DNA from 4 places in the Streptomyces sp. NPDC000878 genome. Region 1 is predicted to be linked to each of the others. Evidence: riboswitches for the same ligand, from Rfam matches in the RefSeq annotation. Region 1 holds a riboswitch; each other region holds the start of a gene.
The links. Region 1 has a riboswitch for cyclic di-AMP ahead of ACWDR4_RS22335 (NlpC/P60 family protein). Riboswitches for the same ligand answer to the same signal wherever they lie in the genome.
Positions count from the first base shown of each region.

Region 2: it holds a riboswitch for cyclic di-AMP, as region 1 does, so the genes downstream of both, ACWDR4_RS42635 (transglycosylase family protein) here and ACWDR4_RS22335 (NlpC/P60 family protein) in region 1, are expected to answer to the same signal.
Region 3: it holds a riboswitch for cyclic di-AMP, as region 1 does, so the genes downstream of both, ACWDR4_RS38015 (M23 family metallopeptidase) here and ACWDR4_RS22335 (NlpC/P60 family protein) in region 1, are expected to answer to the same signal.
Region 4: it holds a riboswitch for cyclic di-AMP, as region 1 does, so the genes downstream of both, ACWDR4_RS12310 (M23 family metallopeptidase) here and ACWDR4_RS22335 (NlpC/P60 family protein) in region 1, are expected to answer to the same signal.

Region 1 is NZ_JBSFMT010000024.1:71,043-78,643, reverse strand. Features, by position in the region: gene ACWDR4_RS22345 (peptidoglycan DD-metalloendopeptidase family protein) at 159-1,715, shown strand; gene pcrA (DNA helicase PcrA) at 1,831-4,386, opposite strand; cyclic di-AMP (ydaO/yuaA leader) riboswitch at 4,662-4,836, shown strand; gene ACWDR4_RS22335 (NlpC/P60 family protein) at 4,845-6,050, shown strand; gene ACWDR4_RS22330 (hypothetical protein) at 6,073-6,426, opposite strand; gene ACWDR4_RS22325 (NlpC/P60 family protein) at 6,911-7,601, shown strand, end outside.
Region 2 is NZ_JBSFMT010000083.1:12,612-20,212, reverse strand. Features, by position in the region: gene ACWDR4_RS42655 (Ppx/GppA phosphatase family protein) at 149-1,102, opposite strand; gene ACWDR4_RS42650 (DUF501 domain-containing protein) at 1,258-1,776, opposite strand; gene ACWDR4_RS42645 (FtsB family cell division protein) at 1,819-2,313, opposite strand; gene eno (phosphopyruvate hydratase) at 2,431-3,711, opposite strand; gene ACWDR4_RS42635 (transglycosylase family protein) at 4,044-4,754, opposite strand; cyclic di-AMP (ydaO/yuaA leader) riboswitch at 4,758-4,929, opposite strand; gene ACWDR4_RS42630 (transglycosylase family protein) at 5,113-5,919, opposite strand; gene ACWDR4_RS42625 (cytochrome P450 family protein) at 6,161-7,477, opposite strand; gene ACWDR4_RS42620 (tetratricopeptide repeat protein) at 7,508-7,601, opposite strand, start outside.
Region 3 is NZ_JBSFMT010000064.1:916-8,516, forward strand. Features, by position in the region: gene ACWDR4_RS38005 (PrsW family glutamic-type intramembrane protease) at 42-1,433, shown strand; gene ACWDR4_RS38010 (aldo/keto reductase) at 1,891-2,844, opposite strand; gene ACWDR4_RS38015 (M23 family metallopeptidase) at 2,968-4,038, opposite strand; cyclic di-AMP (ydaO/yuaA leader) riboswitch at 4,050-4,207, opposite strand; gene ACWDR4_RS38020 (PP2C family protein-serine/threonine phosphatase) at 4,465-5,625, opposite strand; tRNA gene ACWDR4_RS38025 (tRNA-Met) at 5,806-5,879, opposite strand; gene ACWDR4_RS38030 (dihydrofolate reductase family protein) at 5,960-7,099, opposite strand; gene ACWDR4_RS38035 (MarR family winged helix-turn-helix transcriptional regulator) at 7,192-7,601, shown strand, end outside.
Region 4 is NZ_JBSFMT010000010.1:107,055-114,655, reverse strand. Features, by position in the region: gene ACWDR4_RS12335 (aspartate aminotransferase family protein) at 1-423, shown strand, start outside; gene ACWDR4_RS12330 (helix-turn-helix domain-containing protein) at 527-1,150, shown strand; gene ACWDR4_RS12325 (DUF6126 family protein) at 1,147-1,269, shown strand; gene ACWDR4_RS12320 (tyrosine-protein phosphatase) at 1,288-2,085, opposite strand; gene ACWDR4_RS12315 (alpha-galactosidase) at 2,255-4,336, shown strand; cyclic di-AMP (ydaO/yuaA leader) riboswitch at 4,649-4,808, shown strand; gene ACWDR4_RS12310 (M23 family metallopeptidase) at 4,811-5,821, shown strand; gene ACWDR4_RS12305 (rhamnogalacturonan lyase family protein) at 6,036-7,601, shown strand, end outside.

The DNA.
Region 1 (7,601 bases):
AAACCCGTGCCCGCACTCCCCCGAAACACGGCCGAATGCCCGTTTCCCGCAGGCACGAAACCTGCGGAAGATTGTCGCGCCCGCATACCGCCGGGTACAGTCGCCGCACTGCTCTGCCAGCTCTACCAGCCCCTGTTGTCGAGGCGAAAGAGAAGTTGGTGAACGAACGTCACCCGTCGGGGACCATGACCACCCCGGCTCCGGCTTCCGATGCCGCGACAGCGCATTACGCGTCGTACGGCACCCAGGAAGTCCCTTTCGGTGACTTCACCACGTACGACCCCACCTTCGCCAACGGTTTTGACGCGGGTATGGGCACGGGTACCGGTACCGGCACTTTCGACACGGACCCGCTCTTCGGCAACATGCCGGCCGACGACACCACCGGTTCGTACGACAACTCCCAGTGGTCCACCGGCAGTCACCACACCCTGAACTACGACCCGTACGCGGCCCAGCACCACGCCGCCTACGACACCGGGGCGTACGACGCCACCACCTGGGCCCCCGGCTACCAGCAGCTCGCCGACATCCCCGCGCAGTCGCCGCCCCCGGGCGCCGACACCAGCGGTCAGTGGGACGCGAACGCCTGGCTGCAGCCCGAGCAGACCGGCCCGGCCGACCAGACCCAGCACTGGGAATGGGGCACGCAGGCCTTCGACACCGGTGTGTACGACGCCACGCAGTGGAACTCGGACAGCGGCCAGGGCAGCACACCCGCCTCATCCGGCGAGTACGACCACGAGCGTGAGCACGAGTACGACCAGCAGGCCACCGCGATGTTCGAGCAGATCGCGGACGTGCCGGACGTACAGGAGTACGACCAGCACGCCCTCGCCCACGACGAGTCCGACCTCGTCGCCGACGGCGAACCGCCCGCCGAGGCCCCGCTGCTCGACGGCCAGGAAGAGACCGTCCCGAGCACGGCCCCCACCGGCGGGCGCGCGGCGTCCCGTACGGCGGCTCGCAACGCGGGCCGGTCCCGCCGTCGTACCCCGGCCAAACGTTCCGCTCTGCTGACCGTCGCCGTTCCGTCCGCCTGTGTGATGGGGGTCGCGGGCATCGCCGCCGCCTCCGTGGGCGGCATGAGCGGTGACGACGAGCAGAACACGACGGCGTCGGCGTCGGACGGCGTCGCTGTGAAGGCGTCCACCGCGAACAACAAGCTGGACTCCCAGCTGGAGAGCCTCTCCGCGGGCGCCGACGACTTCGCCGACCGGGCCAGCCGGACGCAGGAACGTATCGACCTCAAGGCCCAGCAGCTCGCCGACAAGAAGGCAGCGGCGGCGGAAGCGGCCCGCAAGGAGCGCCTGCGCCCCAAGTACGCCCTGCCCGTCGCGCAGAAGGGCCTCAGCGCCTACTTCGGCCAGGCCGGCATCAACTGGATGTCCGTGCACACCGGGATCGACTTCCCGGTCTCGTACGGCACGACGGTGATGGCCGCGACCGACGGCACCGTCCGCACGCAGTGGAACAGCGCGTACGGCAACATGATGATCGTGACCGACAAGGACGGCACGGAGACGTGGTACTGCCACCTCTCCAGCTACCAGGTCCCGTCCGGTACGACGGTCAAGGCCGGCGACCCCATCGCGTACTCCGGAAACTCCGGCAACTCGACCGGCCCACACCTGCACTTCGAGGTCCGCCCGGCAGGCGGCTCAGCGATCGACCCCCTCCCATGGCTCCGCAGCCACGGCCTGGACCCGACGTAGCAGGACCACTGCCGTATCGCGCCCTGTAAGGGGCGCCCCGATAGGGGCGCGGGGAACTGCGCGACCAGCCCCCACCGGCCCGCAGATCCATCACCACCGCACCCCGCGCGGAGCGCTAAAGCTTCTCAACAGGCGCGTACCGCAACAGCAACCGCTTCGGCTTGTCCTCCCCGAAGTCGACCGTCGCCTCCGCGTTCGAGCCGGTCCCCTTCACACCCACCACGGTCCCCAGACCGAACTGGTCGTGCGTGACCCGGTCCCCCACCGCCAGCGCGACAACCGGCTTCTCGGCGCCACCCCGACGCGTGGCGAAGCCGGACGCACCCGAGGCTGCGGAGCGCGAGCGCGAGGACGACAGCGAGGACGCCACCCCGGAGACCGGACCCGAGGACGACGCCGGAGCCATCCCGCCCGTGCGCTTCCACTCCAGATGGGTCGCCGGGATCTCCTCCAGGAAACGCGAGGGCGGGTTGTACGAGGGCTGCCCCCACGCGCTGCGCAGCGACGACCGGGTCAGATACAGCCGTTCACGCGCGCGCGTGATGCCGACGTACGCGAGCCGCCGCTCCTCCTCCAGTTCCTTCACCTGGCCGAGGGCACGCATGTGCGGGAAGACGCCGTCCTCCATGCCGGTCAGGAACACCACGGGAAACTCAAGGCCCTTGGCGGTGTGCAGGGTCATCAGGGTGATGACACCGGAGCCGTCGTCGTCCTCGTCGGGGATCTGGTCGGAGTCGGCGACCAGCGCGACCCGCTCCAGGAAGGCGGCGAGCCCGGCCGGGGCCGCCGCCTCGCCCTCGGCGGGCTGTTCGGCGTCCGCCGCCGCGTCTTCGGCCGCTGAGGCCGCTCCAGCCGCTCCTGACTCCTGCTCGAACTCCAGGGCCACCGCGGCGAGTTCCTGGAGGTTCTCGATCCGGGTCTCGTCCTGCGGGTCGGTGGACGCCTGCAACTCGGCGAGATAGCCCGTGCGTTCGAGCACCGCTTCGAGGACGGTCGCCGGGCCCGCGCCGGACTCGACGATCGTACGGAGGTCCTCCATCAGCGTGTTGAACTTCTTGACCGCGTTGGTCGAACGCGACGCCATCCCGTACGCCTCGTCCACCCGCCGCAGCGCCGCCGGGAAGCTGATCCTCTCGCGCTGCGAGAGCGCGTCGATCATCGCCTCGGCACGCTCCCCGATGCCCCGCTTCGGGACGTTGAGGATCCGCCGCATCGGCACCGAGTCCTCCGGATTGGCGAGGACACGCAGGTAGGCCAGGACGTCCCGGACCTCCTTGCGCTCGTAGAAGCGGACACCGCCGACGACCTTGTAGGGCAGGCCGACGCGGATGAAGATCTCCTCGAAGACACGGGACTGGGCGTTCGTCCGGTAGAAGACGGCGACGTCGCCCGCCTTCGCGTCGCCCGCGTCCGTCAGGCGGTCTATCTCCTCGGCGACGAACTGTGCCTCGTCGTGCTCGGTGTCGGCGACGTAGCCGGTGATCTGCGCGCCCGCGCCCGCGTTGGTCCACAGGTTCTTGGGGCGGCGGGACTCGTTGCGCTCGATGACCGCGTTGGCGGCGCTCAGGATCGTCTGCGTGGAACGGTAGTTCTGTTCGAGCAGGATCGTCGTCGCGTCCGCGTAGTCCTCCTCGAACTGGAGGATGTTGCGGATCGTCGCGCCCCGGAAGGCGTAGATCGACTGGTCGGCGTCACCCACGACACACAGCTCGGCGGGGCGCAGATCGTGCTCGCTGGGCGGTACGTCCACCGGGTGCTCGGCGGTGCCCACGAGTTCCCGTACAAGCGCGTACTGGGCGTGGTTGGTGTCCTGGTACTCGTCGACGAGGACGTGCCGGAAGCGGCGGCGGTAGTGCTCGGCGACGTCCGGGAAGGCGCGCAGCAGGTTGACCGTCGTCATGATCAGGTCGTCGAAGTCGAGCGCGTTGGCCTCGCGCAGCCGCGACTGGTACATCGCGTACGCCTGGGCGAGGGTCTTCTCGAAACCGTCGCTCGCCTGGGCGGCGAAGTCCTCCTCGTCGATCAGCTCGTTCTTCAGGTTGGAGATCTTCGCGCTGAACGACTTGGGCGGGAAGCGCTTGGGGTCCAGGTCCAGGTCGCGGCAGACGAGCGCCATCAGCCGCTTGCTGTCGGCCGCGTCGTAGATCGAGAACGAGGACGTGAAGCCGAGCCGCTTGCTCTCCCGGCGGAGGATCCGCACGCACGCGCTGTGGAACGTCATCACCCACATCGCGTTCGCGCGCGGGCCGACGAGCTGCTCGACGCGCTCCCTCATCTCGCCGGCGGCCTTGTTGGTGAAGGTGATCGCGAGGATCTGGCCGGGGTGGACGCCCCGCTCGCCGAGCAGATACGCGATGCGGTGGGTGAGCACGCGCGTCTTGCCGGAGCCGGCGCCCGCCACGATGAGCAGGGGGGTGTCGGCGTGCACGACGGCCGCGCGCTGGTTCTCGTTCAGCCCGTCCAGGAGCGCGGCCGGGTCCACCACGGGGCGCGGGGCGCCGTCGCGGTAGTACGCGTCCCGGTCCGGCGGCGCGTCGAACTGCCCGCCGAACAGGTCGTCCAGAACGGGCTCCGGCGCATGCTCGTCCTCGGGCGGCGGCGGGGGCTCCTCCTCGTGGGCTCGAGGGCCCTGGAGGTCCGCCAGGAAGCTGTCGTCAAAGAGGCTGCTCATCGCTCTCCGAGTCTAGGCTCCCCCACTGACAACCGGCCGCCACCCCGAAAACATCCGCCGGGCTGTCCGGACAGCAGATCCCGGACCGGTATGAACACATCAAGTGCGGACCAAGCGGCACACACTCCTCCAGATCGACTCCGGGGAGCAATGTTTAGGGTTGAGGTCACAAAAACGTATCGGGCATAGCGGTCATCAACCTTCACAGGGGCCACACGAATTGGTTAGCGTGCCCTGCAGGCCGCTCGACCCCCACCGGCGAACATCGCCGGGCCGCGCGGCCTCCGCCGAGTCCGATCGTGCCGCCCTGTGCGGCAGGAGCCGGGGACCCACCGAAAACTTGGGGTGAATCGGTCCGACTGCCGTCCAGGGCAAGGACCGTAGGGCAACCCTTCCGAACCACCCGCCCGAACCCGACAGCTAACCCGGTAGGCGGAACGTGGAAGGAGTCGCCTCTCTTGGCGTCGTCGCACCGCAAGTCGCGTCCTACGGGAACGCGCGTAGCAGGCATACGGACCCCCGCCTTCGCCACGGCGGCCCTGACCTCCGTCGCGCTGCTGTCCCAGACCGCCAACGCCGCGCCCACGGAGCCCACCACTCCCCCGGCGCCCTCGGCCGACGACAAGCCGAGCATGGAGGAGGTCGAGGCGAAGGTCGGCGACCTCTACCGCCAGGCCGAGTCGGCCACCGACAAGTACAACTCCGCCAAGGAGAAGACCTCCAAGCAGCGCAAGCGCGTCGACACCCTGATGGACGACGTGGCCCAGCGCACCCAGAAGCTCAACGACGCGCGCGAGGAACTCGGTTCCTTCGCCGCGGCCCAGTACCGCACCGGGTCGGCCGCCCCCGACACGGCGACGTTCCTCCTCGCGGACGACCCGCAGGACTACTTCGACCAGAACCAGCTGATGGACCGGCTGACCGCCCGCCAGAAGGACGCGGTCGACGAGTACATCACGGAGCAGGCCGAGACGACGCAGAAGCGCCAGGAGGCCACCGCGAGCCTCGAATCGCTCACGGAGTCCCAGGACAACCTGCGGACGACCAAGACCACCGTCCAGACGAAGCTCGCGCAGGCCCGCCAGCTCCTCTCCCGCCTCACCGCCGAGGAGAAGCTACGGCTCGCGGCGATCGAGCGGGAGAAGCAGGCGGAGGCCCGCCGCCAGGCGCAGGAACTCGCCCGTCAGCAGCAGGCGGCGGAGCAGCAGCGCCAGCAGGAAGCGGCGGCAGCCGCGGCGGCCCAGCAGTCGACGGGCGGCACCGCCTCGGACACGTCGACGGCACCGGCCACCGACTCCTCGTACGCCACCAAGGCCGAGAAGGCCCTCACCTTCGCACGCGCACAGATCGGCAAGCCGTACGTCTGGGGCGCGACCGGCCCGGACTCGTACGACTGCTCGAGCCTCACCCAGGCCGCCTGGAAGGCCGCCGGAGTCACCCTCCCGCGCACCACCTACGACCAGGTGAACGCGGGCACGACGGTCTCCCTCTCCGACATCCAACCCGGTGACCTGGTCTTCTTCTACGACGACATCAGCCACGTCGGCCTCTACATCGGCAACGGCATGATGATCCACGCCCCGAAGCCGGGTGCGTACGTCCGCGAGGAATCGATCTTCTACGACGGTGAGTCGGCGATCCACAGCGTGGTGCGCCCGGCCTGACGGGCAGGTCGGGCAGGTCTCATCAGGTCCAGAGCACGGCGATGAAGATGTTCGCCGTGGTGAACAGGCCCACCAGGCCGAACAGCCGCTTGTCCACGGTCTCGTCGTCCCGCTTCACATAGACGAGGCCGAGGATCACGATCAGCAGCGCCAGCTTCACGCCGATCTTGACGTTGTTCACCGTCTGGTCGTCGGCCTGGTTGAGGCCCACCAGGGCGACGCCGGTGACCAGCATGGTGAACGCACCGTGCAGCATCGCCGGCACGAAGCGGGCCGTGCCCTGCCCCATCGCCTTCATCTGGGTGAGAAACCCGCCAAGAAGCGAGGCGATGCCGATGATGTGCAGGCCGACGAAGAGATGGATGAGTACGTCCATGGGCCCGGAGCCTAATCAGAGGCCCCCGAGCCGCATGACACCGGGCCGTGAAGGGCGTTCGCAAGGCATCCAGCGCGCCTCGCGCGACACTCGGAGACCTCGCATATATGCACCCCATAGCACTGTGTAATCACCATGTGCCTCCCAAACCTCCTCATCGGTCAGCCGTCTGCGTGAAGTCGGCGGCGGCGGAGCGCGATCACGGTCGTATGCGGTCACCCGGTGGTCGGCTCACGCCAGTTCCGTACATGGCGTTACCCCCACGTCACACTCCGGTTTAGCGTCCTCCACCAGGTGACCGGCTCCCCACCGCCGCCCGGGCCAGGGGCGGCAGTCGGACACCACCGCCGAGAAAGTCCGGCGGCGGACCGCTCCCCCTGTGCGGGCCGCCGTCGGACGCGCAACCGCCCTCCTGGGTCCGCTTCCCAGGCAGCCTTCCGGCGGTCGACGTAGTGGCGGTCGTACGAAAGGACGTGACGCCCCGGTGGCAGCGCACCGCAAGCCCCGACAGCGCTCGCTCAACGGCAGTACGGCCCGCACCGCCGCCACGATCGCCCTCGCGGGCGCGGCGACGGCGACCGGCTTCGACGGCATCGGGTACGCCGAGCCACAGCTGACCCAGGCCCAGGTCGAGGCCAAGGTGAACAAGCTGTACGAGGAGGCGGAGGTCGCCACCGAGAAGTACAACGGAGCGAAGGAGAGGGCCGAGCGGGCGGAGCGGCGGCTGGGGAACCTGCGGGACGAGGCGGCCCGCAAGGAGGACCGGCTCAACTCGGCGCGGGAGGCGCTGGGTTCGATGGCCGCGGCTCAGTACCGCTCCGGCGGACTCGACCCCGCGCTGCAACTCGCCCTCTCCGACGACCCCGACGGCTATCTCGCCGGCGCCGCGTTCGCCGAACGGGCGGGCAGCAGACAGGCGTCGGACGTGACCCGTGTACGCAGGCAGCTGCGGGAGATCGAGCAGCTGCGCGGGGCCGCCCACGTCGAGCTGACGACCCTCAAGTCACGCCAGGCCGAGCTGAACCGCCACAAGAAGACGGTGACCGGAAAGCTGGGCGAGGCCCGCAGGCTGCTGTCCCGCCTCAGCACGGAGGAACGTGCCCGGCTCGCGGCGGCGGACGGCGGCAACGGCGGCAGCTGGAGCGGGGGGCATGCTTCACGGTCGTCGGGGAGTG
Region 2 (7,601 bases), on a different contig from region 1:
GAAAGGGCCCCGCGGAGCACGTTCGTCGCCCAACAGGACCGAATTCCTTGTGAAGAACTTCACGAACTTTCCCGGGAGGGCGTCACCGGGGGGCCGTAAACACCCCCGCAAGTGCGCTCATACGTTATCCGACCTGCTCAGCCGAGGGCTACTGGAGGTCCTCCGCCACCTTCCAGGCGATCCCGTCGAGAATGTCGTGCTCGCTCACCACGACCTCCGCCGCCCCGATCCGCTCCATGATCGAGAGCAGGACCAGCGCCCCCGCGCCGATCACGTCGACGCGCCCCGGATGCATGGAGGGAATGGCCGCGCGCTCGGCGTGCGTGGACCGGAGAAGGACCTCGGTGATCTCGCGGACGCGGTCGAGGGAGACCCGGGAGTGGTGGATGGCCTCGGAGTCGTACGCGGGCAGGTCCTGCGCGATCGCCGACACCGTGGTGACGGACCCGGCCAGCCCGACGAGCGTGCGCGCCTCGCCCAGCGGGACACTCTGCTCCGCCAGGTCGAGAGCGGCCTCGATGTCGGCCCGGATCGCGGCGATCTCCACATCCCCCGGCGGATCCACAACCACCCCGTCCCGCACGAGATGCCGCTCGGTCATCCGCACGCACCCGATGTCCACGGACCGCGCCCCGCGCACCTGCTCGTCCCCGACCACGAACTCGGTCGAGCCGCCGCCGATGTCCACGACCAGGTAGGGCCTGGCGAGGTCGTCGCGCCCCGTCAGTTCCTTGGTGGCCCCGGTGAAGGAGAACGCGGCCTCCTGCTCACCCGAGATCACCTCGGGCTCGACACCCAGGATGTCCAGCACCCCCCGTACGAACTCGTCCCTGTTCTCCGCGTCCCGGGAGGCGGACGTCGCGACGAACCGCAGCCGCTCGGCCCCGTGCTCCTTGATGGCGCCGGCGTACTCCCGACAGGCCGCAAAGGTCCGCTCCAGCGCCTCGGGCGCCAGCCGCCCCGTACGGTCGACCCCTTGACCGAGCCGGACGATGGTCATCCGCCGGTCCAGCTCGACAAGTTCCCCGGTGACCGGGTCAGCGTCGGCGACGAGCAGCCGGATCGAGTTCGTACCGCAGTCGATGGCGGCGACGCGAGGCATGGGCGGATCCTTCGGGTTGGTATTTCAGCCCGTCCGGCGTTTGAGGACGAGGCCGTTCAGGCCGAAAGGGGGGTCTGGGGGCGCAGCCCCCAGGAACGGGATGGGACGGGTAGGGGCGGCGGGGGCGCTGCATCCATCAGCGGCTCCGCCGCGGGTCACTCCCCCGGCACCACACACGCCCCCTTCGCCCACCACTCCGGCAGCATCGCGATCGCCTCGTCCCCCAGCGGGTTCACCCCGGGGCCGGCCGCCAGCGAGTGCCCCACCAGCACGTGCAGGCACTTCACCCGGTCCGGCATACCCCCCGCACTCGGGAAACCCTCCAGCACCTCGATCGAGTCACGGCGCGCGATGTAGTCCTCGTGCGCGGCCCGATACGCCGCGGCCAGCTCCGGATCCGTCGCCAGACGCTCCGTCATCTCCTTCATCACGCCGTTCGCCTCCAGCGTCCCGATCGCCGAGGCGGCCCGCGGGCACGTCAGGTAGTACGTCGTCGGGAAGGGCGTACCGTCCGGCAGCCGCGGTGCCGTCTCGACGACGTCCGGCTGACCGCAGGGACAGCGGTGCGCGATCGCGCGCAGCCCGCGCGGCGGACGGCCCAGCTGCTGCTTGAAGGCCTCGACGTCCGCGTCGGTGGGCTCGGTGCGCGGGGTGGGAGGCGGGGGCGTATGCATGCCTGTACGTATGTCTCTCTTGTCAGTTCACTTCGCTGCACTTCACTGGTTCACGGCGTCGGCCCGGCCGGACTGATCGGCCTTGTCCACGCCGTCCCAGACGTTCGCGTACCAGGGCCGGTCGGCCGCGCCCAGGTCGGCGCGCGACTGCTTCGCCGCGTCCGGGTCGATCACGACGTACCCGGTCTCGCCCGGCATCACATAGTGCAGCCGCTGCCGGATCTGCTGCTGCGCGTACGCGTCGTCCTGCCAGCGTGCCTTCTGGTCGCGGAGCTGCTCGACCCGCTGCCGGGCCTGGTCGCGTTCGCGCTCCAGGTCGGCGATGTCGGCGCGCTGGGAGACGTACTGCCTTATGGGGTAGGCGAGGGCCACGATCAGCGAGCAGAGGACCAGGGCGAGCAGGGCCGCCCGGCCGGTCAGACGGGAGCGGCGGGCCTGGCGCTTGGTCTGCGAACGGTAGACGCGGGCCGCCGTCTGCTCGCCGAGCAGCTTGATCCTGGTCGCGGTGGAGAACCGGTCCCGGTCCTTCACGGCCATGTCGTCCCGCCTCCCCGAACAGCTGCGCTTGTACGTGCGTACGTCCCCGCACACGGTACGGGACCGGGTACGGGGACGTACGTACGACGCTGCCTAAGCCACCACAGCTACAGCTGCTCAGCCCTTGAAGCGGGGGAAGGCCGAGCGGCCGGCGTACACCGCGGCGTCGTCGAGGATCTCCTCGATGCGCAGCAGCTGGTTGTACTTGGCGACGCGGTCCGAGCGGGCCGGGGCGCCGGTCTTGATCTGGCCGCAGTTCACCGCGACGGCGAGGTCGGCGATGGTGACGTCCTCGGTCTCGCCGGAGCGGTGGGACATCATGCACTTGAAGCCGTTGCGCTGCGCCATCTCGACGGCGTCCAGGGTCTCGGTGAGGGAGCCGATCTGGTTGACCTTGACGAGCAGGGCGTTGGCCGAGCCCTCCTCGATGCCACGGGCGAGGCGCTCCGGGTTGGTGACGAAGAGGTCGTCGCCGACGATCTGGACCTTGTCGCCCAGCTTGTCGGTGATGGTCTTCCAGCCGTCCCAGTCGTCCTCGTACAGCGGGTCCTCGATGGAGATGAGCGGGTACGCGGAGACCAGCTCCTCGTAGTACTCGGTCATCTCGGCGGCCGTACGGGACTTGCCCTCGAACTCGTACTTGCCGTCCTTGTAGAACTCGGACGCGGCGACGTCGAGCGCGAGACCGATCTGCTCACCGGGGACGTAGCCGGCCTGCTTGATGGCCTCGATGATGAGGTCGAGCGCGGCGCGGTTGGACTCCAGGTTCGGGGCGAAGCCGCCCTCGTCGCCGAGACCGGTGGACAGGCCCTTGGTCTTCAGCACCTTCTTGAGGGTGTGGTAGATCTCCGCGCCCCAGCGCAGCGCCTCGGAGAAGGACTCCGCGCCGATCGGGGCGATCATGAACTCCTGGATGTCCACGTTGGAGTCGGCGTGCGAGCCGCCGTTCAGGATGTTCATCATCGGAACGGGCAGCAGGTGCGCGTTCGGACCGCCGAGGTAGCGGAAGAGGGGGAGGTCGCTGGCCTCGGAGGCGGCGTGGGCGACGGCGAGCGAGACGCCGAGGATGGCGTTGGCGCCGAGCGAGCCCTTGTTGTCGGTGGCGTCCAGGTCGAACATCGCCTGGTCGATCAGCCGCTGCTCGGTGGCGTCGTAGCCGACCAGCTCCGGGCCGATCTGCTCGATGACGGCGAGGACGGCCTTCTCGACACCCTTGCCGAGGTAGCGGTTGGGGTCACCGTCGCGCAGCTCGATGGCCTCGAAGGCTCCGGTGGAGGCTCCGGACGGGACGGCGGCACGACCGGTGCTGCCGTCATCGAGGCCGACCTCGACCTCGACGGTGGGGTTGCCTCGCGAGTCGAGGATTTCCCGGGCTACGACGACGTCGATGGACGGCACGAGCATCTCCTTCTGGGATGTGACGCGGGTACGCGGGGCTTTTTTGCGGCCCCTGCGGGATGAGCCTAACCGTCCGAGGCCGATCGGCCAGCCGTCCGACCACCCCATGGACGGAACATGGACGGAACCGAGGGTAAACATTGTTCCTCAGGGAAACAAAAAGCCCCGCCCCGGTGCGTACGGGGGAACACGCACCGGAGCGGGGAGCCCGTGGGGGACGGGGGTGACCCTCACGAGGCCTTCACTATGGAGGGCACGGATGTGAGGGCGCTGTGGTTCACCTTCGGGCCGGCTGAGATTTGGGGGATGCTCCGGCGGGCAGGTGACCGGGGTCAGCTGAGGTGCAGCTGCTGGCCCGGGTAGATGAAGTCGGCGTCGTCGATGATGTCCTTGTTCAGCTGGAAGAGCTTCGCCCAGCCGCCCTTGACGTCGTGCGCCTCGGCGATCGCGCTCAGGGTGTCACCCTTGACGACCTTGTACTCGCCGTCGCCCTTCTCGACCTTCTTGCCGGTCGGGGTGGTGACGGTCTTCTTCGCGGCCGGTCGCTCCTGCGAACGGGAGGCCGACTGCTCGTCGGTGGAGCGGGTGGAGGTCTCGCCGGAGCCGGAGCTGGAGGGGCTGGAGCTACCGGAGTCACTGGACGAGCTGTCGCTCGAACCGCCGCCGTAGGAGGCGCTGGACAGGCCCGTGCCGCAGACCGGCCAGGCACCCTTGCCCTGGCCCGCGAGGACCTTCTCGGCGATGGTTATCTGCTGGGACTTGGAGGCCTGGTCGGCGGTGGAGGCGTACGCCGAGCCGCCGTACGCGGCCCAGGTCGAGGCGGAGAACTGCAGACCGCCGTAGTAGCCGTTGCCGGTGTTGATGGACCAGTTGCCGCCGGACTCGCACTGGGCGACCGTGTCCCACTCGGCGGAGGTGGCGGCGGAGGCGGAGCCGGCCGCCAGCAGCGGAGCGGCGACCGCGGCGCCGGTCACACCGGCGATGGCGACGACACGGGTGGCCTTGGACGGACGACGGTGCTTGCCCTTACCGGAAAACAGCATGCGTGATCCCCTCACCGACGCCTGCGAGGTGAGCTGTCGGGTTCGGGCCGGTTGAGTTGCCCGGCCGTACGCCCCGTTCGGGCGGCGCACGGCTTAACCCCAAGCCGCTCCGGTCAACTGCCCGGTGCGGCACTTACCTTGGGTCCCCCGCTCCTGCCTACGGCGCTTGAAAGCGACGACTGTTCCCGTTCGGCCGTTGGCAGGATTCGGCGTTGCGACCGGCGGGGCCCACTGTGGCGGGCGTTGACGACCGTAAACAGGTGATCCCCTGAAATACAAAGACGATCAGGGCTTCTGAGACCTATCTCTCACTGCATTTATAACGGACATTCAGCGCGAAGCGTGACGTGAACTCCGGTTACTTTTGCCCCGGTTCGGCAGGGACTTCGAGGGTCTGACCGGGGAGGATGTGGTTCGGGTCCGCACCGAGGAGATCCTCGTTCTCGGCGTACAACTCGGACCATCCACCCTCAAGGCCAAGGGAGTCGGCGATGCCGCAAAGGGTGTCGCCGGGGCGGACCGTATACGAGCCTTCCCTGCTCTGCCCGGAGTTGCCCTGTTTTCCATCATTTGTCACACCCGTGGATGACCTGTCACCTTCTTGTGCGCCCCCTTCGCTCGACAGCGAGGGGGACGAGGAGGTTGAGGAGGAGGAAGAAGGGGACGGCGAGGACTCGGCGGACTTGGCCTTGACCGAGGGCGCGGAGTCGGTGGAGGGTGAGGCGGAGGGAGTAGAGGCAGGCGTAGGCGAATCCGACGTCGAGGACGAGGGCGACGCCGAAGACGACGTACCGCCCTCCCTGTCCCCACTCCCCTTCCCCTCGGCCACGCCCGTGTCGACGTCGGCCGAGCTGGTGTCCTTGCCGAGCCCGGACAGCAGCGCGCAGGCGTCCCAGACCCCGGCACCCCGGTCGGCGAGCACACTCTCGGCGACGGCGATCTGCTGCGAACGGCTGGCCTGGTCGGCGCTCGGGGCGTACGTGAGACCGCCGTACGCCTCCCAGTCCGCCTGGGTCAGCTGGAGCCCGCCGTAGAACCCGTTGCCGGAGTTGGCACTCCAGGAGCCGCCACTCTCGCACTCCGCGACCCTGTCCCACGTGGTGCCGCTTGCCGCGCTCGCGCCGGTCGCGGCGAGCAGCGGGATGGCGAGGGCGGAGCCGGTCACGCCGGCCGCGACAAGCAGAGCCGGGGCCTGACGGGGGCGACGGTGACGTCCGTTCCCGGAGAGCATGCGGTTGCCTTTCGCGAGACAGCAGGGGTCGGCGCGACGGATGCCGAAATGAATACCGCCAAGGCGTCGCACTAGTGCTCGAACGTATCGACAGGCGATCACTTGTCACAAGTTAATGCCGCGTAGATCACGTGAAGATCACATTGTTGAGGGAGTGTCACCTTCCCGTGATCTTCTACGGCACTACTGGCGGGGTATGCCCCGATTCGCGAACCGGCGTGAACTCGACGGGCAGGGTGCGCAGTCCACGCATGATGAGCCCGCCCCGCCAGCGCAACTCGCTCGGGTCTCCGGCAAGTTGAAGGTCCGGGAGACGGGTGAGGAGGGTGGCCAGCGCACTCCGCCCCTCCAGGCGGGCGAGCGGGGCGCCGAGGCAGTAGTGGATGCCGTGGCCGTATCCGAGGTGCTGGTTGTCACGGCGGGAGAGGTCGAGGGTGTCGGGGTCGGCGAACCGCGCCGGATCACGGTCGGCGGCGGCGAGAACGACGAGGACGGGATCACCGGCCGCGATGTCCTGCCCGCCGATGCTGAGCGGCTGCGTCGCGAACCGCCAGGTGGCCAGTTCGACGGGGCCGTCGTAGCGGAGGAGTTCCTCGATGCCGGTCTCGAGGAGGGAGAAGTCCTGGTGACCGTTTTCGTCAACGGCGAGGGAGTCCTGGAGCCGGGCGCGCTGCTCGGGGTGGGCGAGGAGGGTGTGTGTGCCGTTGCCGATGAGATTCACGGTGGTCTCAAACCCGGCGAACAGCAGGATGAAGGCCATGGCGGCGGCCTCGTTCTCGGTGAGGTGCTCGCCCTCGTCGGAGGCCCGGATGAGCCCGGAGATCAGATCCTCACCGGGTTCGGGCACGTCGGTCAGCGCCTCGCGCTTCCGGTGGATCAGCTCGGCGAGATAGCCCCGCATCTTCTTGACCGACCGGGCGACCCCGCCCCGGGGCCCGCCCCCGTGCCGGATCATCATCCCGGCCCAGTCCCGGAAGTCGTCCTGGTCCTCGCGGGGTACGCCCAGCAGGTCGCAGATCGCGTAGATGGGCAGCGGGAACGCGAACTCGTGGATGAGATCGGCGGAGCCGCGCGCCGCGAACTGGTCGATGAGCTGATCGGTGAGTTCCTGCACGCGGGGCGCGAACTCGGCAACACGACGGGGCGTGAACGCCTTGGCGACGAGCCGACGGAGCCTGGTGTGGTCCGGCGGATCGATATTGAGCAGATGGGTCATGAGGTTGGCGCCGCGCTCACCGGGGATCCCGGTCTTGCCCTTGGCCTGCGTGGGCTCGTCGTGATGGGCGGGGTTCTTGGAGAGCCGGGGATCGGCGAGGGCCTGCTTGGCATCGCCGTAACGGGTGACCAGCCAGGCCTCGACGCCACTGGGGAGTTTCGTCCGGTGCACGGGCGCGTGCTCACGGAGCCAGGCGTAGGCGGGGTAGGGGTCGGTGGCGAACTCCCAGGTGAAGAGTTCGGGGGCGGGGGGCGTGGAAGGGGGCTGGTTGGTCACTCGGTGACGGTATCGGGAGGGTCGGGGGGCTTACTCCTGGCCCAACGGATGGCTTGCAGTCACGCTTTGCCAGGCGTGTCGGGCAGCGATTTCTCTCTCAGAAGACCCAGCCTTCGCCTCGGTC
Region 3 (7,601 bases), on a different contig from region 1:
GCGCCAGCACTCGTAACGCACCGGCCGTTAGGGTCAATGCCGTGGCCACCTTTCCCCCGTACCCGACGCACCCCAGCGGCCCCACCGACGGCCCCGTCGGCGGAACGCTGCGGCACGCTCACTGGTGGCAGCGGAAGTGGGTGCGGTACGGCGCCCTGACCAGTCTGCTCGCGCTCTCCGGGCTCGTCATCCTCGCTCTCGTCCGCGAACAGACCGGCACCGAGGGGTTCCTGGTCGGGCTCGGGCTCGCCGTGTTCCCCGTGCCGTTGCTCGTGGCCGCGTTCCGGTGGCTGGACCGGGTCGAGCCGGGGCCCTGGCGGAACCTGGTCTTCTCGTTCGCCTGGGGCGCCTGCGCGGCGGCCCTGATAGCGATCGTCGCCAACAGCTTCGCGACGAGATGGATAGCGACCGCCACCGCCGACCCGTCCAGCGCGGACACCCTCGGGGCGACCGTCATAGCGCCCATCGTCGAGGAGTCCGCGAAAGCAGCCGCCGTACTGCTCATCTTTCTCTTCCGGCGGCGCGACTTCACCGGGATCGTCGACGGCGTCGTCATCGCCGGGGTCACCGCGACCGGCTTCGCCTTCACCGAGAACATCCTCTATCTCGGCACCGCCTTCGGCACCGACCAGCTGACCGGGGACAGCGGTATCGCCTCGGTCACCGCGGCGACCTTCTTCGTGCGCGTCATCATGTCGCCGTTCGCGCACCCCCTGTTCACGGTCCTCACCGGCATCGGTTTCGGCATCTCCGCGCTGTCGGGCGAGCGCCAGCACGTCCGCCGGGTGCTGCTGCCGCTGTCCGGGCTGCTGCTCGCGATGAGCATGCACGCCTTCTGGAACGGCTCGTCGTCCTTCGGGGAGTACGGGTTCTTCGCGGTGTACGCCGCGTTCATGGTGCCCGCGTTCGGGCTGCTGACCTGGCTGGTCATCTGGACCCGGCAGCGCGAGCTGCGCACCGTCCGCGCCGAGTTGCCGGCGTACGCGCAGGCCGGCTGGCTGGCCCCGGCCGAGCCGTACGCCCTCGGCTCGATGCGCGCCCGCCGCCTCGCCCGTGAGTACGCCCGCCGCCATCTGGGCAGGCAGGCGGCGCGTGCGGTGGCGCAGTACGAGGCGTACGCCACCTCACTCGCGTTCCTGCGCCACCGAGGGCGCCTCGGCCGGGCGCGCGCCGACTTCGTCGTCCGCGAGCAGGAGCTGCTGGGCGCGCTGTGGGAGCGCAGGGCGGTGGCCCGCCCGGCCCTGGACCACGCGGCACGCACCATCGCCCCGGCTCCGGTACTGGTGGCCCCGCCGGTCATCTGGCCGACGTACGGGCAACAGCCGTACGCGCAACAGCCCTACGTACAGCAGCCGTACGTCCAGCAGTACGGCCAGCAGGGGTACGGGCCGACGACGCCGTACCCGGCGGTCTACAACCCGTACCGCTCCTGAGCCTGCCGCCCGGATCACGGCTGGGGGGGGCGCATGGCGGGGCGCGGCGCGGCGTTGACGCCCTCCCCCGCCATGCGGCCGGCCAGCCGGCCGACCGCCCGCACCACGCCCCCTCACCGGCAGACGAAGCCACCGCAACCCACGCGACGGGCCCCGCCGTCAAGCCCCTCCCGCGCCCCGCCACAGGCCGGGGGCCACCTCGACGCCCGCCCCCCTCCCCGCCACACAGCCCAGCCGCACGCACCACGCGCCCTGACCGGCAGACGAGGACACCGCAGCCCGAAGCCGCCCGCCGTACCCCACACGACGAGCCCCCACCATCAAGCCCCGCCACGCAGCCAGCCGCACACACACCACGCCCCCACCGACAGACGAGGGCACGGCAACGCCAAGCCGGCGCGACCAGCCACAACGCACCCGCAGCCGTCAGGCGTCAGGCTCAGCCGTCACGTGCCGCTCACGCCGAAGCCGTCGTGAGGCTCGCGACCTCCGTCTCCGTCAGTTCCAGTTCTGCCAGCGCGACCAGCGGCGGGAGCTGCTCCACCGTGCGGGCGGAGGCGATCGGGGCCGTCACCGTCGGCTGGGCGGCGAGCCAGGCCAGGGCGACCGTGGCGACGGCCGCACCGCGGGCCGCGGCGATCTCGTCCAGGGCGGCCAGGACCTTCCGGCCGCGTTCCGTCTCCCCCTGCTTGCCGGCGCCGGCCGCCGCACGCGCGCCCTCGACCGTCGCACCGGGGCGGTACTTGCCCGTGAGGAAGCCGGAGGCCAGCGCGTAGTACGGGACGGTGGCGAGGCCCGTACGGGAGGCGATGTCCTGCAGCGCGCCCTCGTACGTGTCGCGGGAGACCAGGTTGTAGTGGGGCTGGATGGCCACGTACTTGGCCAGGCCCTCGCGGTCGGAGAAGTCCAGGGACTCCTGGAGCCGCTCCGGCGAGATGTTGGAGACGGCGATGTGCCGCACCTTGCCTGCGGTCACGAGTTCGTCGAGGGCGCCGATGATCTCCTCGACGGGCACCTCGGGCCTGTCGAAGTGCGTGAAGTAGAGGTCGATGTGGTCGGTGTCGAGACGGCGGAGGGAGGCGTCGGCGGCGGCCTTGATGTTGGCGGCCGAGAGGCCGGGGAAGTCGGGGTGCTGGCTGACCTTCGTGGCGACGACGACGTCTGCGCGGTTGCCGCGCGACTTGATCCACTTGCCGATGATGGTCTCGGACTCGCCGCCCTGGTTACCGTCGATCCACGCCGAGTAGGAGTCGGCGGTGTCGAGGAAGTTGCCGCCGGCGGCGGCGTAGGCGTCGAGCACCTCGAAGGACGCCTTCTCGTCGGCGGTCCAGCCGAAGACGTTGCCGCCGAGGGCGAGGGGGAAGACCTCCAGGTCCGATGATCCGAGCTTGCGCAGAGCAGGAGTAGTCATGCTCCTTGTCAACGCCCGACCCGGACGCACTGATTCCGGCGGTTCACGAACATCGTGTGAACGCCGGAATCAGTCGGGATCAGTCGGAATCGAGCAACGTCTGCCTATCGAGCAACGTCTGTCTTACGGGTTGAGGCCCATGCTCCGCAGCCACGCCATCGGGTCGATCCCCGCGGTGTCCGAGCTGCTGGTGTGGACCTCCATGTGGAGGTGGGCCCCGGTGACGTTGCCCGTGGCGCCGACTCGGCCGATCACGTCACCCGTGTTGACCTTCTGGCCGACGCTGACGTTGATCGAGGACTGGTGGGCGTACCAGATCTCGGTGCCGTCCTCGAGGGTGAGGATCGTGCGGTAGCCGTAGGAGCCGCTCCAGCCCGCCTCGGTGATCGTGCCGGTGTGGACGGCCTTGAGCGGGGTACCTGTGGGAGCGGCGAAGTCGAGGCCGGTGTGGTAGCCGGAGGACCACAGCGAGCCGGCCTGGCCGAACGTCGAGGTGATCGTGTATGAGGAGGTCGGCAACGTGTACTGCTTGGCCAGCTCGGCGAGCCGCGCGGCCTCCAGCTTCGCCGCGGCTTCCTCGGCGGCCTTCTTCTTCGCGGCGGCGGCCTTCGCGGCGGCCTCGCGCTTCACCTTGGCGGCCTCGTCGGCGGCCTTCTTCGCGGCGGCGTCCTGGGCGGCCTGCTGGACCTTGGCCTCGGCCTGGTCCTTCTGCTGCTCGGCCTGGAGGATGATGCGGGCGCGCAGGGCCTCACCCGCGTCGCTGGTGCCCTGCTCGGTCTCCTCGGAGGTGACGCCGACGCTGCTGAGCGCGTTGGGGGAGCCCTGGGGCTCGTCCTTCGAGTCGTCGTCGCCCGCGAAGGGCGAGCCGACGGAGGGCAGGTCGGGGATGGAGATGGAGACGGGCGGCTTGCCGGTCTGTGCGGTGGCCATGCCGGCCCCGCCGACGGCGGCTATGACACCGACGCCGAGAACGGTGGAGCTGCGGGCGAGTCCTCCGCCGCCGCGCTGCTTGCCGACGCGGTGCCGGCCGCGAACCGGACGAGTGGTGTCCGCGCTGGGATTCCACTCCTCCCAAGGGCCCTCGTCGGTGCGACGGCTGCCGAAGCCGAAGGTCGGGATCTTGCCGGCCTCGGTCTCGCTGCTGCGCTGACTCGGTACGAACGGGGCCTCTGGGGCGGCCGGGTTTGACGCCACGTGGGCGTGCTCCTTTCCTTCCTTCTCGCCTACCGGGTTAGCTGACGGGTTCGGAGCAGGAAGGTCTCCTACGCGCGTATACCTGCCGTGTTGCCACGGCGGCGGACGAGCGATTCACCCCAAGTTGGTGGTTCCCCGGTTCCCTCGCGGGATTCGGCGCGTGCGCACGGAGCCGACTCTTGTGACGGCTGGGACAACCGCGCTGCGTTATCGAACGTTAATAGACCAGGGCCCCGGATTCCAAGCCGTTCCCGTTGATCGTTAATCCTTTTCCCGAGGACTTTCTAGGCCAGCACCGGTGAAAATCGGGCGAGTTGACCATGCCGTAAGTGACTCCTGAGTTTTGACTGTGTGTCAGATGTTATGCGGAGCGGGATCGTTCACTCACGGCCGGTGACAACCGACGACAACCGATGACAATCGCTCTCAGGGTCGTCTCACGGCGAGCAGCGCCATGTCGTCCGTCGTGCCGCCGCCCGAGTGCCGGCGCACCTCGTCGGCGAGGGCGGCGAGGAGGGCGGCCGGGTCGCGGAAGACGCGGCCCGTGAGCCGGGCCGCCGGATCGAAGAAGACGCCGTGCCCGTCGCGGGCCTCGGACAGCCCGTCGGTGTGCAGGAGCAGCGCCGCGCCGCCGGGAAAAGGCGTCGTCTCGGCACGGTCGGGCGCGCCGCCGAGGTCGCCCATGCCGAGCGGAAGCGCGGCTTCGGACGGGCTGAGGACGCGCAGGGTGCCGTCGGCGGTGAGCAGCAGGGGCGGGGGGTGGCCGCGGTTGACGATGCGGACGATCCCGTCGCCGTGCGGGAGTTCGGCGAGTACGGCGGTGGCGAAGCCCTCGGTGATCTCCAGACCGCCGCGCCGGGCGGCCTCGCGCGCGAGGGCCCGCTCCAGCCGCTGGGCGACCGCCTCCAAGGTCGCCTCCTGCTCGGCGGCCTCCCGGAACGCCCCGATGACGACGGCGACGGCCGCCACGGCCCCCATCCCCTTGCCCCGCACGTCCCCGAGGACGAGCCGCACGCCGTACGGGGTCTCCTGCACGGCGTAAAGGTCGCCGCCGATGAAGGCACCCTCCTGGGCGGCCTCGTACCGGGCGGCGATCTCGAACCCGCCGATGTGCGCGTCCGGTTCGGGCAGTACGGCGCGCTGCGCGGCCTCGGCGATCTCGTGGGCCGTGGCGAGGCGGCGGTCGCCCCGGCGTACGACGCGGTTGATGACGACGGCCAGGACGGCGACCGTGGCCACGGTGACCGTCTCGGTGAGGGTGTCGGCGTCCGAGGAGAACTCGAAGCGGACGTGGACCAGGTACTCGGCGAGGAGCGCGGCAGCGCCGGTGACGGCCGTGGTGCGCAGCGAGGAGAGCGGGGCGGCGATGAGCGGGGCGGCGGTGAAGAAGGGGACCGCGGTGAAGTCGTGCGGGGTGGCGTAGTCGTAGACGATCCCGGCGACGATCAGGAGCGCGGGCAGGACGCGCACGAGGGTCCGCACCCGGGAGACCACCACCGCCTCTTCCGGCGATCCCGTCCCTCCCGGCTCTCCCGACCGCGCCACTCGTCTCGTCTCCCGCCGGATCACCCGCCCCGTCCCGTTCAGGTTCGTCCCGCTCAGATTTCCGGGAACGGGTACGGCGGGCGAGCCGGGTGGACCGACCGGGCTAAAGGAGAAGGGTGGGGCGGGCCCGCGAAAAGGGCGGGACGGGCCGGAAAAAAGGGGGGCCTGGAAACGACTCAGGGCCGGAAACCAGTTTCCTGGTTTCCGGCCCTGGGCCTTCAGTAGCGGGGACAGGATTTGAACCTGCGACCTCTGGGTTATGAGCCCAGCGAGCTACCGAGCTGCTCCACCCCGCGCCGCTGAACACAACTATACGCCATCCGCGGGACCCCGATCACCACGGTTGATCACGACGGTTGATCACCGCGATTGAGCATCAGCCGGGCAGGTGGGCGTTGGGCGCCTTGGCCCGCTCCTCGTACTCCGGGAGGACGACGACCTCGACGCCCTCGCCCGTGAGCAGCCCACTCCCGTCCGCCGCGACCACGAAGGTGTCCGGCTCGCGCCAGGCGGTCACCACCCGGCGGACGCCCGCGTCGAGGATCAGCCGGGCGCAGGGCGCGGGGCGGGAGGCGCGGCGGGCGCAGGGTTCGAGGCTGCTGTAGACGGTGGCCGTCGGGAGCCGGGGGTCGGCCGGGTCGAGCTTGGCGAGGGCCGCCTCCTCGGCGTGCACGACCGGGTCGCCGCCCTCCCGGGAGTGCCCGCGCGCCAGCTCCGTACCGTCGGCGGCGACCACCACCGCGCCGACGCTGAACGCCGTGCGCGACGGCGGACACCGCTCGGCCAGTTCACACGCCAGTGCCAGCCAGTGCCGGTCGGCGGCGACGGGGAGCGGGCCGGTGCCGGGGGCGGTGGGCTCGTACCGCATGAGGACGACGTCCTCGATCCGCCGGGTCTCGGTCAGCCGGAGCCGGCCGCCCTGGTAGGCGCCGGGGCCGAAGAGGCGGGGGGCGTCGGGGGCGCCGACGAAGAGGGGCGCGAGGACGAGCTGGAGTTCGTCGGCGAGGCCCTGCTGGAGGAGCTGGGTGTGGACGGTGCCGCCGCCCTCGACCATGAGACGCCGTACGCCTCGCACGTCGTGCAGGTGTTCGAGAAGGGCCCGCCAGTCGAGGGGGCCGGGTCCCAGGGCGACGATGTCGACATCGGCACCGAGGCCCACCTCCCGGGCCCGGTCGGCGCCCTTGTCCGTCGTGTAGACGACCTTCTCGCCGCCCGTGTGCCAGAAGTTGGCGGCCGGGTCCAGCTCCCCCGAGCCGCTCACCGTCACCTTGAGCGGGTATTCCGGCTTGCCCGCCGCCAGCCGCGCGGCCCGCCGCTCGGGCGAGTTGACCAGGAGGCGCGGGTTGTCGGCGCGGATGGTGCCGGCGCCGATGAGGATCGCGTCGCTGGACGCCCGTACCTCGTCGACCCGGTCGAAGTCGGCGGGGCTGGAGAGCAGCAGCCGTTCGGGGCCGGTGTCGTCCAGGTGGCCGTCGAGGGAGACGGCGGCGGACAACAGGACGTGGGGGAGGGGCATGGGCGCACTTTCTTCGCGTACTTCGAGTATTGCTTCGCGTACTTCTTCCGGTACCGGTTGGTTCAAGTTTTAAACAAACCTACACTGGTGGCATGACGACCCGCTGGCTCACCCCCGAGGAGCAGCGCGCGTGGCGCGCGTACGTCGGGGCCTCCCTGCTCCTGGAGGACGCGCTCGACCGGCAGCTCCAGCAGGACGCCGGGATGCCGCACCTCTATTACACGATCCTGGCGTACCTCTCCGAAACGCCCGAGCGGCGGCTGCGGATGACCGATCTCGCCGAGAAACTGAAGATCACGCGCAGCCGGCTGACGTACGCGGTGGCACGGCTGGAGAAGGACGGTCACGTACGGCGTGAGGCCTGCCGGTGGGACAAGCGGGGCACCGTCGCCGCGCTGACCGACGAGGGCATGGCGGTGCTGGAACGCACCGCCCCGGGCCATGTCGCCACGGTCCGCGCGTCCCTCTTCGACCATCTGACCCCGGAGCAGGTGGGCCAGCT
Region 4 (7,601 bases), on a different contig from region 1:
GAGCAGATCGTCGCCAACGCCCGGGCCACCGGCGACCAGTTGAGGTCGCGGCTGGCGGCGCTGGTCGACAAGTACGAGCTGCTGGCCGACGTACGCGGCCGGGGCCTGATGATCGGCATCGAGTTCGGTAAGCCCAAGTCGCTGAAGCTGCGCAGCCGTTGGACCATGCTCCAGGCCGCGCGCAAGGGGCTCTTCGCCCAGATGGTCGTCGTACCGCTGCTGCAACGGCACCGGATCCTGACCCAGGTCTCCGGCGATCACCTGGAGGTGATCAAGCTGATTCCGCCGCTGGTCGTCGGCGAACGGGAGGTGGACCGGTTCGTGGACGCCTTCACCGCCGTGATGGACGACGCGCACGGTGGGAGCGGGCTGATGTGGGACTTCGGGAAGACACTGGTCAAGCAGGCGGTGGCCAACAGGTAGGAGGCGGTGGCCAAGCGGTAGGAGAGGGACGGGTCGGCGAGGGGGAGCCGTACAGTTTGCCTCTGAGGCAAGGGGTTTGCCTCGGAGGTAAAACTGCGGCTGAATGGAGGGCATGAGCCTTCCCGAGGAGTCCGGGCCGGTCGAGAACCTGCCCGTCGTCGCACCGCAGCTCAGGGCGCTGCGCCGCAGGGCCGCCCTCACCCTGGAGGCCGCCGCCCGGGCCGCCGGGCTGTCGCCCGCCCACCTCTCCCGTCTGGAGACGGGGCAGCGCCAGCCCTCCCTGCCGATGCTGCTCGGGCTCGCCCGTATCTACAGTACGACGGTCTCCGAACTGCTCGGTGAGACGGTCGCCGACCGGGACGCCGTCGTGCGCGCCGCCGACATGGAGCCGACGGCCGCCGGCGGCTGGTCGTACTGGCAGGCCGGTGCCTCCGGACGAGGAATGCAGGCCCTGCGCGTCCATGTGCCGTACGGGGCGCAGGGCGACATCGTGCGCGTCCACCCCGGCGAGGAGTGGCTGTACGTCCTCAAGGGGCGGTTGCGCCTGCGCCTCGGCGACACCGCTCACGTCCTCGCACCGGGGGACAGCGCGCACTTCGACTCGCTGACCCCGCACCGCCTCGCCGCCGACGGCCGCGACGGCACCGACCTGCTCTTCGTCCACACCCTGCTGCAGAGCCCCACCGCCGCGCTCTGCCTCGGCCCGAATCCTGGAGTCACGCCATGACGGACATGGAAGAGAAGTTCCCCCGGGCCCTGTGGGTCCGGCTGATCATCTACATCGCGGTCGGGCACGTCTTCGCCGCCTTCATCTACCTGCTGTTCGAGGTGGGTGCGAAGCAGTAGCCCTGAGGGACGGCGGGCTCAGTCCAGGAGCCGCTCGCGCAGCCGCTCCCGTGTCTCCGGGGTGACGCCCAGCCCCTGTGCCAGATAGTTGTCGACGCTGCCCCAGGTCTCCTCGACCGTGTCCATGGCCGTCGTCAGATACTCGGGGCGGGTGCCGAACAACGGGTTGAGCAGCTCCAGGACCTCGGGGCTGTAGGCCTGGGCGTCGGAGCTGGTGCGGCGCACCCTGTAGCGGCGGTGCTGCGCGTTCGACTCCATGTAGTCGGCCACGATGGCGTCGCGCTCCACCCCGACGGCGAGCAGTGTCACCGCGATGGACAGACCCGCGCGGTCCTTGCCGGCCGCGCAGTGCATCAGGGCCGGGACACTGTCCTCGGCCAGCGCGTGCAGCATCCGGGAGTGCTCGGTCGTACGGTCCCGGATGATCTCGCGGTAGGAGTTGATCATCCGCTGCTCGCCCTTGCCGTCGGCCAGGAGGCTGCGCAGTTCGTCGAGACCGCCGTCCCGGACCATCTTCCAGAACTCCGTGCCGTGCGCCGGGTCGGACAGCGGGATGTTCACGTTGCGCACACCCGGCAGCTCGACGTCCTGCCCCTCCAGCCTGATGTCCGCCGCGTTGCGGAAGTCGAAGATCGTGTGCAGTCCGAGAGAGCCGAGGAACGCCGCGTCCTCGTCGGTCGCGTGCGCCAGATGACCACTGCGGAACAGCCGCCCGGGCGCCACCCGCCGGCCGTCCACGGTCGGCAGTCCGCCCACGTCACGGAAGTTTCGTACGCCACCCAGCTCGGGCTCGGTCGACGGGACCTGCTGCGTCACGGGGGCTCCCTCCCACACCGCCCCGCGGACGCTGCTCGTCGACGGGCGCGCTTCGACGATACGACATGCCTGCGCAGGCCAAGGAGTTTTCCACAGGCGTTGCCGTCGAGGGCCGTGACGCCGATGATGTTGAGACTTGGGCGTGCCTGTTCGGATCTGTGGGGACATGATGCTGGAAATCGCCGGAACCGGTCGTACGTGGCTTCTCTCGGGGCCCACGAGCAGTTACGCCGTCCATCTCACCGAGGACGACGAACTGCTGCATCTGCACTGGGGCCCGCGGATCGCCCTCGCCGACGCCGAGGCACTCACCGTCCGTCCGCTGCCGGACTACTGGCCCTTCGAGTCCCCGCTCGACGGCCGCGAGGAGTACCCGGTCGAGGGCGGCCCCCGCTTCGCCCGGCCCGCGCTGTCCGTGCGCACCGACGAGCGCAGGGGCACCGAATGGCGGTTCGAGGCGTACGAGGCGGAGGGGGACGAACTCCGGCTGACGTTCCGGGACACCGGACTGGTCATCACGCTCCACTACCGGATGCGCCACGACGTGGTGGAACGCTGGGTGACCCTCACCCATGACGCGCCCGACGGAACCGGCCCACTGGAGCTGCTCCGCGCGGACTCCGCCACCTGGACGCTCCCCGAGCGCGACGGCTGGCGCCTGTCCCAGTTGCACGGGCGCTGGGCCGCCGAGTCCCGGCTCGTGAGCACCGACCTCACCTACGGTGAGAAGGTCATCGGCAGCCGGCGCGGTCACACCGGGCACCAGCATCTGCCCTGGGTGGCGCTCGACACCGACGCGACCGAGGAGCGCGGCGAGGTGTACGCGTGCGCGCTCGGCTGGTCCGGGTCCTGGCGGATCGCCGTCGCCCAACTGCCCGACGCGCGCGTGCAGATCACCGGCGGCGCCGGATACGACGACTCGGGCCTGCTGCGCCTGGCGCCGGGCGAGTCCTTCACCACGCCCGTCTTCGCGGGGCTGTGGACGGACTCCGGGCACGGCGGGGCGAGCCGGTCGTGGCACACGTACCAGCGCGCGTTCGTCGTGCCGGACGCCGACCGGGACCGGCCCGTGCTCTACAACTCCTGGGAGGCCACGGAGTTCGACATCTCCGAGGAGCAGCAGAGGGTGCTGGCCCGGCGGGCCGCCGCGATCGGCGTCGAGCTGTTCGTCGTGGACGACGGCTGGTTCGGGGCCCGCACCAGCGACCGGGCCGGCCTCGGCGACTGGACGCCCAACCCGGACCGCTTCCCGGCGGGACTCAAGCCGCTCGCCGAGTACGTGCACGCCCTGGGGATGCAGTTCGGCATCTGGGTCGAGCCCGAGATGGTCAACCCGGACAGCGATCTGTACCGCGCGCACCCCGACTGGGTGCAGTTCCAACCGGGACGAAAGAGGACGGAGTTCCGCAATCAGCTCGTACTGAACCTGGCGCGCGAGGATGTCCGGCAGTACCTCTGGGAGCAGCTCGACGGGCTGCTCTCCAGTGCGCCGATCGACTATGTGAAGTGGGACTTCAACCGCTGCTTCACCGACGCCGGCTGGCCCGGCGAGGACTATCCGCAGCGCCTGTGGGTCGACCACGTCCACGGGCTGTACGCCCTGCTGGACCGGCTGCGGGCGGCCCACCCGGACGTCGCCTTCGAGTCCTGCTCGGGTGGCGGCGGCCGGATCGACCTCGGTGTCCTCGCCCGTACGGACCAGGTGTGGACCTCCGACAACACCGACCCGCTGGACCGGCTCGCCATCCAGGAGGGCTTCAGTCAGATCCATCCCGCGCGGGTCATGGCCGCCTGGGTCACCGACAGCCCGAACACCCAGCTCAACGGCCGGGTCAGCTCGTTGCGGTTCCGGTTCGTGAGCGCGATGGCCGGGGTGCTCGGCGTCGGCGGCGACCTCACCAAATGGACCGAGGAGGAGCTGGCCGAGGCAGGGGAGTGGGTGGGGCTGTACAAGGAGATCCGGCCCGTCGTGCAGCGCGGCGACCTCTACCGGCTGCGGCGGCCGACCGGTGGGCTGAGCGCGGTGCAGTACGTGCTCGGGGACGAGGCCGTCGTCCTGGCCTGGCTCCAGGCGCAGCACCACGGTGAGCCGCTCCCGGCGCTGCGGCTGCGCGGACTCGACCCCTCGGCGACGTACGAATGCCGCGAAACGGGCGAAGTCCACCGGGGTGCCGTGCTGTTGCACCACGGACTACGAACCGGGCTCAAGGGTGACCTGGATGCGGCAGTTCTCCGCCTGCGTCGCATCTGACACTTCTGCCCCATATGGCGCCTATGGTGTCTTCATTCCAACTCGCCTGGGAATAAAGGTTGCTGTGAATCGGGCGAGTGAGCAGCGTCATATTCGTGACCGTGTGTCGCCGTCATGTTCACGTAATTTAGGCGTGTTTTAAGGGAGTTCGAGGGGCGGAAAGATCCGTAATTCACGGACAGTGACCGGGAATTCTGGGGAGGACCACAGGAAACCCGTACACAGGGAACCCCAGGCTTGTTTCCGTGCGTCTTGGTCGCTTACGTTCGCCACCAATCCGGACGGACGCCCAATCCTGCCGCCGCCCGGAGCCCGCATCGAACACCCGACAACGGCAGGAGCGGGGGACCCACAGGTAGAACGCCTGTTCCGGTCTCTGGAACAGGCTTGGGGTTAAGTCACGTTCAGGCGTGGCCGGACATCTCCAGTCCGCACCCGACAGCTCACCTCGCAGGCGACGGAGAGGAATTCGTCATGCCCGCGAAGGGTAAGCACCGCCGTCCGAAGTCCCAGCGTTTCTCCCGCTCGATAGCCGCTGCCGGAACTGGCGGAGCGGCTCTCGCTCTGCCGCTTCTGGGAGCCACCGGCGCCCATGCGGCCACGGCGGAGTCCACCGCCCAGTCCGTGTCGTCGCTTTCGGAATCGGCCAAGTCCGTATCGGCCGAGTCCGTTTCCGCGAAGACGGAAAAGGCCGGAAAGGCCGCCGCTTCCACGTCTTCCGCCGCCAAGAAGGCGAGCGTCAGGATCTACTCGGTCCAGGCCGGCGACTACCTCTCGAAGATCGCCCAGGAGCAGAGCGTCAGCGGTGGCTGGCAGAAGCTCTACTCGGACAACCGGACCGCCATCGGCTCCGACCCGAGCCTGATCCACCCCGGTCTGAAGCTGACGATCGGCAAGAAGGCCGCGTCGACCTCTTCGCCTTCCTCGTCTTCTTCCTCGTCCTCGTCTTCGACGAAGTCCTCGTCGTCCTCGTCCTCCTCGAAGTCGACCCAGACGGAGACGTCCAAGCCGGCCGCCGAGAGTGCGACGGCCGACACCTCGACGACGACCGAGGCCGCCGACACCAGCAGCTCCGGCGGCTTCACCCTCCCCGTGGCCGGTGCCACCATCGGCACCGCCTACCACGTGTCGGGCAGCATGTGGTCCAGCGGCTACCACACGGGCGTCGACTTCGTCGTCCCGACCGGCACCTCCCTCAAGGCCGTCGGCGCCGGCACGGTCGTCTCCGCGGGCTGGGGCGGCGCGTACGGCAACCAGGTCGTCATCAAGCTCGCCGACGGCTACTACGCCCAGTACGCCCACCTCTCGCAGCTCTCCGTCTCGGCCGGCCAGACCGTGACCGAGGGACAGCAGGTCGGTCTCTCCGGTGCCACCGGCAACGTGACCGGACCGCACCTGCACTTCGAGATCCGCACCACCCCGGACTACGGCTCCGACGTGGACCCGGTCGCGTACCTCCGCTCGAAGGGTGTCGCCGTCGGCTGACACCGACACCTCACGAGGACAGCCGCCGAAGGCCGGACCCCGATCCCCGGGTCCGGCCTTCGGCATGTCCGTATGTGTGCCTTCATGATCGTCGCATTGCAGTCTTGTGGCGTGGGCCCGCGGAGCGTCGACAGGGCGAGAAGGTGGGGGCACAGTGAACTCCGTTGCTGCGCAAGCGCTTTCTACTCTCTCTGCGACTGTCTACGGAGGACCTGTGCATTCCAGTCGACGCCGAAGAACCGGCGCCGTCGTCGCCGCGATCCTGACGGCCGGGGCGCTCTCCGCGCCCGCCGGACACGCGGCCGAGCCCTCGCGCCGGGTGGTCGAGAACCTCGACCGAGGCCTGGTCGCCGTACCGTCCGGCAAGGGCACCTTCCTCAGCTGGCGGCTGCTCGGCACCGAGTACGCGCGCCATGGCAACGCGATCGCCTTCAACGTGTACAAGGGCGGACGCCGCCTGAACTCCGCGCCGATCGTCAAGTCCACGACGTACCAGGACAACAGCCGGGGCGCGGGTGCCTACAGTGTCCGGGCGATCGTCAACGGGCGTGAGCTGCGGCCGAGTTCGCCCCTCACCTTCGACAAGGGGTACGCGGAGATCCCCCTCGCCGCCGCCGACGGCTACACCGTGCAGCACGCCTGGCCCGGCGACCTCGACGGTGACGGACGCTATGAACTCGTCGTCAGCAGACTCTCCCAAACCCGGCACAGGCCCGACCTGTTGGAGGCGTACGCGCTCACCGGTGAGCGGCTGTGGCGGGTCGACCTGGGTCCCGGCTCCTACACCCAGGTCGGCGGAAACGGCGCCAACGACCCTGCTCCGGCGGCGATCAGCGGTTCCACGCCCATCGGCGGCTACCGCAACGACGACAACGTCACGGTGTACGACCTGGACGGCGACGGCAGGGCCGAGGTGCTCGTGCACACGGCCGACGGCACCACCTTCGCGGACGGTAGCGAGGTCACCGCCAACTCGCCTGCCAACCAGTTCATTTCGGTGATCGACGGCGCCACGGGAACCGAGCGCACCCGCCAGCCCGTGCCCGACGACCTGGTGGCCGACGGCCCGTCCGGCGGACACTTCGGCATCGCCTACCTCGACGGCGAACACCCCAGCCTGGTCACGAAGTTGGTCACCCGGGTAGGCGCCCGGCGCGGCGCGTTCCGGATCCTCATCCAGACCTGGGACTTCAACGGCCAGGATCTGACCAGGCGTTGGAAGTACGCGGTCCCGGCAGCGAGCGGCGCGACCAGCTTCCACCAGATCCGGACCGTCGACGTCGACCAGGACGGCCGGGACGAGATCGCCGACGGCAACTACGTGGTCAACAGCGACGGCACGCTCCGGTACGTCGTCGACGGCGCCGGACACGGCGACCGCTTCGACATCGCCGACCTCGATCCCGACCGCCCGGGTCTGGAGGGATTCGCCATCCAGCAGGCCGAGCTGGGCGTCGTACCGAAGTTCCCCTGGTACTACTACGACGCCGACACCGGTGAGCGCCTGGTGACCGGGCAGCACCCGGCGAGCTGGGAGAACGACACCGACATCGACGTCGGCCGGGGCAACGCCGCCGACATCGACCCCGGTCACCCCGGCTACGAGTACTGGACCTCCACCGCCGACGCCACCGCCCCCGGCGCGGGCGTCCGCAACGTCCAGGCCGGCAAGGTCTCCACGACCACCCCGAGCGTCAACTTCCGTATCTGGTGGGACGGCGACAAGGCCGCCGAACTCCTCGACTACACGCACGTGGAGAAGTGGGACCCGAAGACCGAG